DNA from 4 places in the Lelliottia sp. GFLA7 genome. Region 1 is predicted to be linked to each of the others. Evidence: predicted binding sites of a transcription regulator. Region 1 holds the regulator's gene; each other region holds the start of a gene.
The links. Region 1 encodes CRP, which controls carbon source genes, mostly activating them, when cyclic AMP is high. Its sites were predicted from a motif close to ATGTGANNNNNNTCACAT; they were not measured.
Positions count from the first base shown of each region.

Region 2: a site for CRP is predicted at 1,081-1,098, ahead of mlc (sugar metabolism global transcriptional regulator Mlc). Genes of this name have one in related genera too.
Region 3: a site for CRP is predicted at 1,424-1,441, ahead of msrB (peptide-methionine (R)-S-oxide reductase MsrB). Genes of this name have one in related genera too.
Region 4: a site for CRP is predicted at 908-925, ahead of cdd (cytidine deaminase). Genes of this name have one in related genera too.

Region 1 is NZ_JBWLAQ010000008.1:59,117-61,321, reverse strand. Features, by position in the region: gene AC07RN_RS17980 (OsmC family protein) at 1-223, opposite strand, end outside; gene crp (cAMP-activated global transcriptional regulator CRP) at 533-1,165, shown strand; gene AC07RN_RS17970 (YccS/YhfK family putative transporter) at 1,223-2,205, shown strand, end outside.
Region 2 is NZ_JBWLAQ010000001.1:25,431-27,635, reverse strand. Features, by position in the region: gene AC07RN_RS00145 (MFS transporter) at 1-38, opposite strand, end outside; gene AC07RN_RS00140 (LysR family transcriptional regulator) at 159-1,052, shown strand; gene mlc (sugar metabolism global transcriptional regulator Mlc) at 1,186-2,205, shown strand, end outside.
Region 3 is NZ_JBWLAQ010000001.1:310,585-312,789, forward strand. Features, by position in the region: gene pncA (bifunctional nicotinamidase/pyrazinamidase) at 1-98, shown strand, start outside; gene yajD (HNH nuclease YajD) at 160-504, shown strand; gene AC07RN_RS01555 (YeaC family protein) at 576-851, opposite strand; gene msrB (peptide-methionine (R)-S-oxide reductase MsrB) at 893-1,306, opposite strand; gene gapA (glyceraldehyde-3-phosphate dehydrogenase) at 1,647-2,205, shown strand, end outside.
Region 4 is NZ_JBWLAQ010000002.1:651,968-654,172, forward strand. Features, by position in the region: gene AC07RN_RS08685 (CidA/LrgA family protein) at 1-162, shown strand, start outside; gene AC07RN_RS08690 (CidB/LrgB family autolysis modulator) at 159-854, shown strand; gene cdd (cytidine deaminase) at 983-1,867, shown strand; gene sanA (outer membrane permeability protein SanA) at 1,995-2,205, shown strand, end outside.

The sequences.
Region 1 (2,205 bases):
GACGCTCTGATGTCAGCTTCACTTCGCAATCGGTGACGTCATGACGCCCTTTTTGCAGAATCGAGACCACGTCGATGGCACTGCATCCACCCGCCGCGATCAGCACCACTTCCATCGGACTTGGCGCTTTATCGCCGGAGTTGCCATCCATCAAAATCTGGTGTCCTGAAGCGGATTCGCCGAGGAACGTTAAACCTTCAACCCATTTCACACGCGCTTGCATTTTATTCACTCCGACGTTGCATTTTTCCGGACAGATTACCCGTGCGTTACAATTCTCGCAACGGAAGTCGACCTGCGTCATGCTGAAGCGAGACACCAGGAGACACGCGGCAAAAGCTATGCTAAAACACTCTGGATGCTACAGTAATACATTGACGTTACACATGTATGCAGAGGACATCAAACATTACAGGCTGCAAACATTTATGACAGCCTAATTCCCAGGTACGGGGAAGAATTCGATTGCAACCCCAGAGTCAGGATGCGATTTATGACTCTGGTGACAGCTTATAACAGAGGATAACAGCGCATGGTGCTTGGCAAACCGCAAACAGACCCGACTCTCGAATGGTTCTTGTCTCATTGCCATATTCATAAGTACCCATCGAAGAGCACGCTGATTCACCAGGGTGAAAAAGCGGAAACGTTGTATTACATCGTCAAAGGCTCGGTGGCAGTGCTTATTAAAGATGAAGAAGGAAAAGAGATGATCCTTTCTTATCTGAACCAGGGCGATTTCATCGGCGAACTGGGCCTGTTTGAAGAAGGCCAGGAACGTAGCGCCTGGGTACGTGCAAAATCGGCCTGTGAAGTGGCTGAGATCTCCTACAAAAAATTCCGTCAGTTGATTCAGGTTAACCCGGATATTCTGTTGCGCCTGTCTTCGCAGATGGCTCGCCGCCTGCAAATCACCTCCGAGAAAGTGGGTAACCTCGCCTTCCTGGATGTGACCGGCCGCATCGCGCAAACGCTGTTGAACCTGGCGAAACAGCCTGACGCTATGACTCACCCTGACGGCATGCAAATTAAAATTACCCGTCAGGAAATTGGTCAGATCGTCGGTTGCTCCCGTGAAACCGTTGGCCGTATCCTGAAAATGCTGGAAGATCAGAACCTGATCTCCGCCCACGGTAAAACTATCGTGGTTTACGGAACGCGTTAATTCCGGTCGAACGGCGTGCCATCGCAAGGTGTCACGCCGTTTTTGTCTCTGGCATCTATGTGGCGCAGGCTGATCTATCACCCGGAAGTTAACTACGCACTTCGGCAAACGCTGGTGTTATGTCTCCCCGTGGCCGTCGGTTTGATTCTGGGTCACCTGCAACACGGTCTGCTTTTTTCCCTCGTCCCTGCCTGCTGTAACATTGCCGGTCTCGATACGCCGCATAAACGCTTTTTCAAACGCCTGATTATTGGCGGATCGCTGTTTGCCGGATGTAGCCTGGCAGTACAGCTTTTGCTGGCGCGCGATATCCCCTTGCCGCTGATTTTAACCGTGCTGGCACTCACGCTCGGCGTGACGGCGGAAATCAGTTCTCTGCATGCCCGATTGCTCCCCGCTTCGCTAATTGCCTCGATTTTCACCCTCAGCCTCGCCGGGAATATGCCCGTCTGGGAACCGCTGCTGATCTACGCGTTTGGCACGCTATGGTACGGATTATTCAACTGGTTCTGGTTTTGGATGTGGCGCGAGCAGCCTTTGCGCGAATCCTTAAGCCTGCTCTACGTTCAGCTCGCTGATTACTGCGAAGCAAAATACACCCTGCTGACGCAGCATACCGACCCGGAAAAGGCGCTGCCGCCGCTGCTGACGCGTCAGCAAAAAGTGGTCGATTTAATCAGCCAGTGTTATCAACAGTTGCACATGCTGGCGGCCAATAAAAATCATGAATACAAACGGCTGCTGCGCACGTTTCAGGTAGGGCTGGATCTCCAGGAACATATCTCCGTCAGCCTGCATCATCCGCAGGAAGTGCAAAAACTGGTGGAGCGTAGCCATGCCGAAGCGGTGATCCGCTGGAATGCCCAGACGGTCGCGGCGCGTCTGCGCGTGCTGGCTGACGATATTCTTTATCACCGCTATCCCACGCGCTTTACCATGGATAAGCCATTAGGCGCGCTGGAGAAAATCGCCCGTCAGCATCCGGATAACCCGGTCGGGCAGTTCTGCGCATGGCATTTCAGCCGCATCGCACGCGTGCT
Region 2 (2,205 bases), on a different contig from region 1:
CTTGCCGGGGCGATATCAACGGTTGTTGTACGACTCACGTAAAATCCTTGCGAAAACGTCCCGCGATGACGGGGGATGGGAATGACCACAGGATCAGGGTAGGAAATTGGTAATATTCTGTCTAATATATTAATAATCTTAAATGATACGTTAAACATATGAATATTGAGTTGCGCCATTTACGCTATTTTATTGCCGTGGCCGAGGAGCTGCATTTTGGCCGTGCGGCGGCGCGGCTAAATATCTCCCAGCCACCGCTGAGTCAGCAGATTCAGATCCTGGAGCAGCAGGTGGGGGCGCGATTACTGGCCCGCACTAACCGCAGCGTCAGCCTGACGGCTGCGGGCAAACAGTTTCTTGCAGATAGCCGACAGGTCTTGAGTCTGGTGAATGACGCGGCTGCCCGCGCAGAGCGTTTACATCTGGGCGAGACGGGTGAATTGCGTCTCGGATTTACCTCGTCAGCCCCGTTTATCAGCGCGGTTTCGCATACGCTGTCTTCCTTTCGTCGCCATTATCCGGATGTGCATATCCAGACCCGCGAGATTAATACCCGCGAACAGATTGTTCCGCTGAATGAGGGATCGCTGGATCTGGGGCTGATGCGCAACACGCAGCTACCCGACACGCTGGCGTGGGAGGTGATTTTACGGGAACCGTTAATGGCGATGATCCCGCGGGATCATCCGCTGGCAGCGCAGCCGTCAGTAACGCTGGCCGAGCTGGCGCAGGAGCCGTTTGTTTTTTTCGATCCCCATGTCGGGACCGGTTTGTACGATGATATTTTGGGTTTGATGCGTCGTTACGGGTTATCGCCTGTGATTACGCAAGAAGTCGGTGAGGCGATGACGATTATCGGTTTGGTCGCCGCCGGATTAGGAGTGTCGATTTTGCCCGCCTCGTTTAAACGCGTGCAGCTAAGTGAAATGCGCTGGGTGGCGATAGCTGAAGAGGATGCCGTATCGGAAATGTGGCTGGTTTGGCCAAAACATCACGAGCTCAGCAACGCGGCACAGCGTTTCAAAAAACAGCTGATTGAGGGGGCCCGGTAAGCAATTTTTGCTATAATGCCCGCGAAAAATGTGCGGTAAATCACAAGGCTAAGTAAATATTTGACGACTACGTGTCAAGTGCTTCACCATAGCCCAAAGTTTATTTCGAAGCGCGAAAATAAGGATGTAAGAGGTGGTTGCTGCTGATAGTCAGCCTGGACATATTGATCAGATTAAGCAGACCAATGCGGGCGCAGTGTACCGTCTGATTGATCAGCTTGGTCCGGTTTCGCGTATCGATCTTTCTCGTCTGGCTCAACTGGCGCCTGCCAGTATTACCAAAATTGTACGAGAAATGCTGGAAGCCCACCTGGTGCAGGAAACCGAAATTCAGGACCCTGGCAGCCGTGGCCGTCCTGCGGTCGGCCTGGTGGTGGAAACAGAAGCCTGGCATTACCTGTCGATCAGAATCAGTCGTGGCGAAGTGTTTCTCGCGCTGCGTGATTTGAGCAGCAAAATGGTGGTGGAAGACCGCCTTGAGCTGCCGCTCCAGTCTGAACAAACGCTGCTCGAGCGTATCGTTATTCATATCGATCAATTCTTTATCCGTCATCAGCAAAGGCTGGAGCGCTTAACGGCGATTGCGATCACCATGCCCGGAATCATTGATACGGAAAATGGGATTGTCCACCGAATGCCGTTTTATGACGATGTGAAAGACATGCCGCTGGGCGAAGTGCTCAAAGCGCATACGGGCGTGCCGGTCTATATTCAGCACGATATCAGCGCCTGGACGATGGCGGAGGCGTTGTTTGGCGCGTCCCGCGGTGCGCGTGATGTGATTCAGGTGGTTATCGATCACAATGTGGGCGCAGGGGTCATTACCGATGGACGGTTACTGCATGCGGGCAGCAGCAGCCTGGTGGAGATTGGCCATACGCAGGTTGACCCTTACGGTAAGCGCTGCTATTGCGGTAATCATGGCTGTCTGGAAACTATCGCCAGCGTCGAAAGTGTGATGGAGCTGGCGCAGTTGCGCCTGAGCCAGTCCATGAGCTCGTCTTTGCATGGACAACCCTTAACCATGGATTCGCTGTGTGGCGCGGCGCGGCAGGGCGATCTGCTGGCAAAAGATATTATTACCGGCGTGGGGAACAACGTCGGGCGCATTTTGGCCATTATGGTGAATCTCTTTAATCCGCAAAAAATCCTG
Region 3 (2,205 bases), on a different contig from region 1:
ATCTCGATGCGCACGATAGTGCGCTGGCGTTTATGGAGATGTCCACGGCAGGCGCGACGCTCTATACGCTGGCAGACTGGGAAGAGGCCCTGGCTTAACGCTTAATCAGCGGTGTCGCATTGAGACACCGCTATTTCATTTTTAGATGAGGTACGTCGTATGGCTTTTATCCCAAAAAATTACGCCCGGCTGGAAGTCGGTTATCGGGAAAAGGCGCTAAAACTCTTTCCGTGGGTCTGTGGGCGCTGTTCACGCGAATTCGTCTATTCAAATTTGCGCGAGTTGACCGTGCATCATATCGATCACGATCACAGCAATAACCCGGAAGATGGCAGCAACTGGGAGATGTTGTGCCTGTACTGTCACGATCATGAGCACTCGAAATACACCGAAGTGGATTTGTACGGTTCAACGGTCGTGGCGGGAGAAGATGCGCAGAAGGACGTGGGTGAAGCGAAATACAATCCCTTTGCCAATCTTAAAGCGATGATCGACAAGAAATAACGCAGACTGTCCATCCCTCCTGTTATGTGTCGAAAACCATTCAGGAGGGATTGCTGCGCTTGTTCGACAGATTAGGATTTAAATGTCACAATCGGCTTGGGCGTAATGCCAAAATCTTCTTTCAGCTCGCGTTTGCTTTTCATCACCATCTGACCTTGCGTGTCGATCGTCATGTGCTGAGCGTCAGTGTTGTTGCGCGCCTGCCATAACATCACCAGCTGCAAACTGTTCTCTTTTTGCTCTGGCGTGAGCGCCACACCGTCTGGCCATTTTCCTAATTCAACTGCTGTCACCAGACGCTGATAAACCTCTGGCGTCATCGTGTTGATCATGTCATCGATATTCATGAAAAATCCGCTCTGAAGGAATAATTTGCTGAATCGTTTCTTTAGCCCTTTGTCTGGTCGCCATTCTCATCATCCGAGAAGCTCATCGAAGCCGAATTGACGCAGAAACGTTCGCCCGTTGGCTGCGGGCCATCCGGGAACACATGCCCGAGATGCGCATCACAGTTCCCACAGCGGATTTCAGTGCGTTGCATACCGTGGCTGGCGTCGGTAAGGTAACGGATTGCTTCATCGCTCACAGGCTCGTAAAAGCTTGGCCATCCGCAGCCAGAATCGTATTTTGTTTGCGAGTTAAACAGCGGCGCATCACACACCAGACAGTGATACACACCATCCCGTTTATTGTGCAGCAAACGCCCGGTAAATGGGGGCTCGGTTCCGTGATTCTGCGTGACGTAGAACTGCATTTCCGTCAGATTTTTTTTCAGGTCATCAGGGTTATGTTGATTCGACATAAGCTCATATCTCGCTGTTGAAACAGACACGTTTTACCGAGAATTCTAACAAAACATTAACACTGAAGTGTGAACTTTTGTTCTAAACTTATGCGTTGCGGTTTAGCAGTCAGCCAATTGTGATCTTTCTCACATATTTATCCTGATGGCCCTTTAAAATCCCGCGCGCAGCCCCCATGTGGTTGCTAGCTCAAAAGGAAAGTGAGGCGGTCAGTCGCACAAAGGTTATGCGCAGGATTGATTTGTCGCAATGATTGACACGATTCCGCTTGACGCTGCGTAAGGTTTTTGTAATTTTACAGGCAACCTTTTATTCACTAACAAATAGCTGGTGGAATATATGACTATCAAAGTAGGTATCAACGGTTTTGGCCGTATCGGCCGTATTGTTTTCCGTGCTGCTCAGGAACGTTCTGACATCGAGATCGTTGCAATCAACGACCTGTTAGACGCTGAATACATGGCTTACATGCTGAAATACGACTCAACTCATGGTCGTTTTAACGGCACTGTAGAAGTCAAAGACGGCCACCTGGTTGTTAACGGCAAAACTATCCGTGTTACCGCAGAACGTGACCCGGCTAACCTGAAGTGGAACGAAGTTAACGTTGACGTTGTTGCTGAAGCGACTGGTCTGTTCCTTACCGACGAAACAGCGCGTAAACACATCACCGCGGGTGCGAAGAAAGTTGTTCTGACTGGTCCTTCCAAAGACAACACCCCGATGTTCGTTAAAGGCGCAAACTTCGAGAAATATGCTGGCCAGGATATCGTTTCTAACGCATCTTGCACCACCAACTGCCTGGCTCCACTGGCTAAAGTTATCAACGACAACTTCGGTATCGTTGAAGGCCTGATGACCACTGTTCACGCAACTACCGCTACTCAGAAAACGGTTG
Region 4 (2,205 bases), on a different contig from region 1:
GTGGGGGTGATGCAGTATTACGATGTGCTGAAAGCCCAGTTTGGTCCGATTGTGGTCTCATGCGCCATCAGCACGCTGGTGGTGTTCCTGGTGGTGAGCTGGAGTTCACATCTGGTGCATGGCGAACGTAAAGTGGTAGGGCAAAAAGGAAACCAAAAATGATGGCCAATATCTGGTGGTCACTGCCGTTGACGCTGGTGGTTTTCTTCGCCGCCCGGAAACTTGCCGCCCGTTTTAAAATGCCGCTGCTCAACCCGCTGTTGGTCGCCATGGTGGTGATTATTCCCTTCCTGCTGATCACCCATATTCCTTACGAGCGCTACTTTGCGGGCAGCAAAATTTTGAACGATCTGTTGCAGCCTGCGGTCGTTGCCCTGGCTTTTCCGCTCTACGAACAGCTTCACCAGATCCGCGCACGCTGGAAATCCATTATCACGATCTGCCTGATTGGCAGCGTAGTCGCGATGGTGACAGGGACATCAGTTGCCCTGCTGATGGGCGCTTCGCCGCAGATCGCCGCCTCAATATTACCGAAATCCGTGACCACGCCGATTGCGATGGCGGTGGGTGGCAGCATTGGTGGCATTCCCGCTATTAGCGCAATGTGCGTGATTTTTGTCGGTATTTTGGGTGCCGTATTTGGACACACGCTGCTCAATTTAATGCGCATTCGAACCAAAGCGGCGCGTGGGCTGGCTATGGGAACCGCATCGCATGCGCTCGGCACAGCGCGTTGTGCGGAACTGGATTATCAGGAAGGCGCGTTTAGCTCTTTAGCCCTGGTGATTTGTGGGATCATGACATCGCTCATTGCACCGTTCTTATTCCCGATCATTCTGGCCGTGGTGGGCTAAAATTTGCGATGCGTCGCGCAATTTTCATTTTGATTTCATAAGTTGCATACATAATGAGAACTGGATCACATATAAAGCGGTAGTGGCTCCGTAAACTACCGATCCATTAACCTTTATGAGGCATTGCCATGTACCCACGTTTTCAATCTGCTTTCGCCCAGCTCGCCGAGAATTTGCAATCAGCCCTGGCTCCGGTTCTGGCGGATGAGCACTTCCCCGCCCTGCTGACGGCTGAGCAGGTCACGATGCTTAAACAGGCTACGGGACTGGACGAAGACGCGCTGGCTTTCGCACTGCTCCCGCTGGCTGCCGCCTGCGCAAGAGCTGACCTTTCCCACTTCAACGTTGGCGCCATCGCGCGCGGCGTGAGTGGCACTTGGTATTTCGGTGGGAACATGGAGTTCCTGGGCGCGACGATGCAACAAACTGTCCACGCCGAGCAGAGCGCGATTAGTCACGCCTGGCTTCGCGGTGAACACGCTCTGAAAGCCATCACCGTTAACTACACCCCTTGCGGTCACTGTCGCCAGTTTATGAATGAGCTGAACAGTGGTCTGGAACTGCGCATTAATCTGCCGGGTCGTGAGCCGCATACCCTGGGTGATTACCTGCCGGATGCCTTTGGTCCGAAAGACCTCGACATCAAAACGCTGCTGATGGATGAGCAGAACCACGGTTATGCGTTAACGGGCGATGAACTGACGCAGTCTGCCATTGCCGCCGCCAATAAAAGTCACGCGCCGTACAGCCAGTCACCGAGTGGCGTTGCGCTGGAGTGCCGTGATGGCCGTATTTTCTCTGGCAGTTATGCCGAGAACGCCGCATTTAACCCAACCCTGCCACCGCTGCAAGGTGCCCTGAATTTACTGAGCCTGAACGGCTACGATTATCCAGATATTCAGCGCGCGATCCTCGCTGAAAAAGCTGATGCACCTCTGATTCAGTGGGATGCCACCGCGGCAACCCTGAAAGCGCTGGGCTGTTCTAACATTGATCGCACCCTGTTGGCGTAATCCTTCTTTGCGGGCAGAAATGCCCGCGAAACTGATGAAAATCCCCTCAATCAAATCGCAGTTTCTTGCGCTTCCCAGGCGGGTAAAGTAGCCTGAGTGAAATTTCACCCACGGACGAGTCATCTTCATGTTAAAGCGTGTGTTTTACAGCCTGTCTGTCCTGGTCGGCATACTGCTGTTGGCTGCGCTCGGCCTCGACCGCTGGATGAGCTGGAAAACCGCCCCTTATATTTTTGACGATTTACAGGACCTGCCTTATCGACAGGTTGGCGTGGTGCTGGGGACGGCAAAATATTATCGTACCGGCGTGATCAATCAGTATTACCGCTACCGCATTC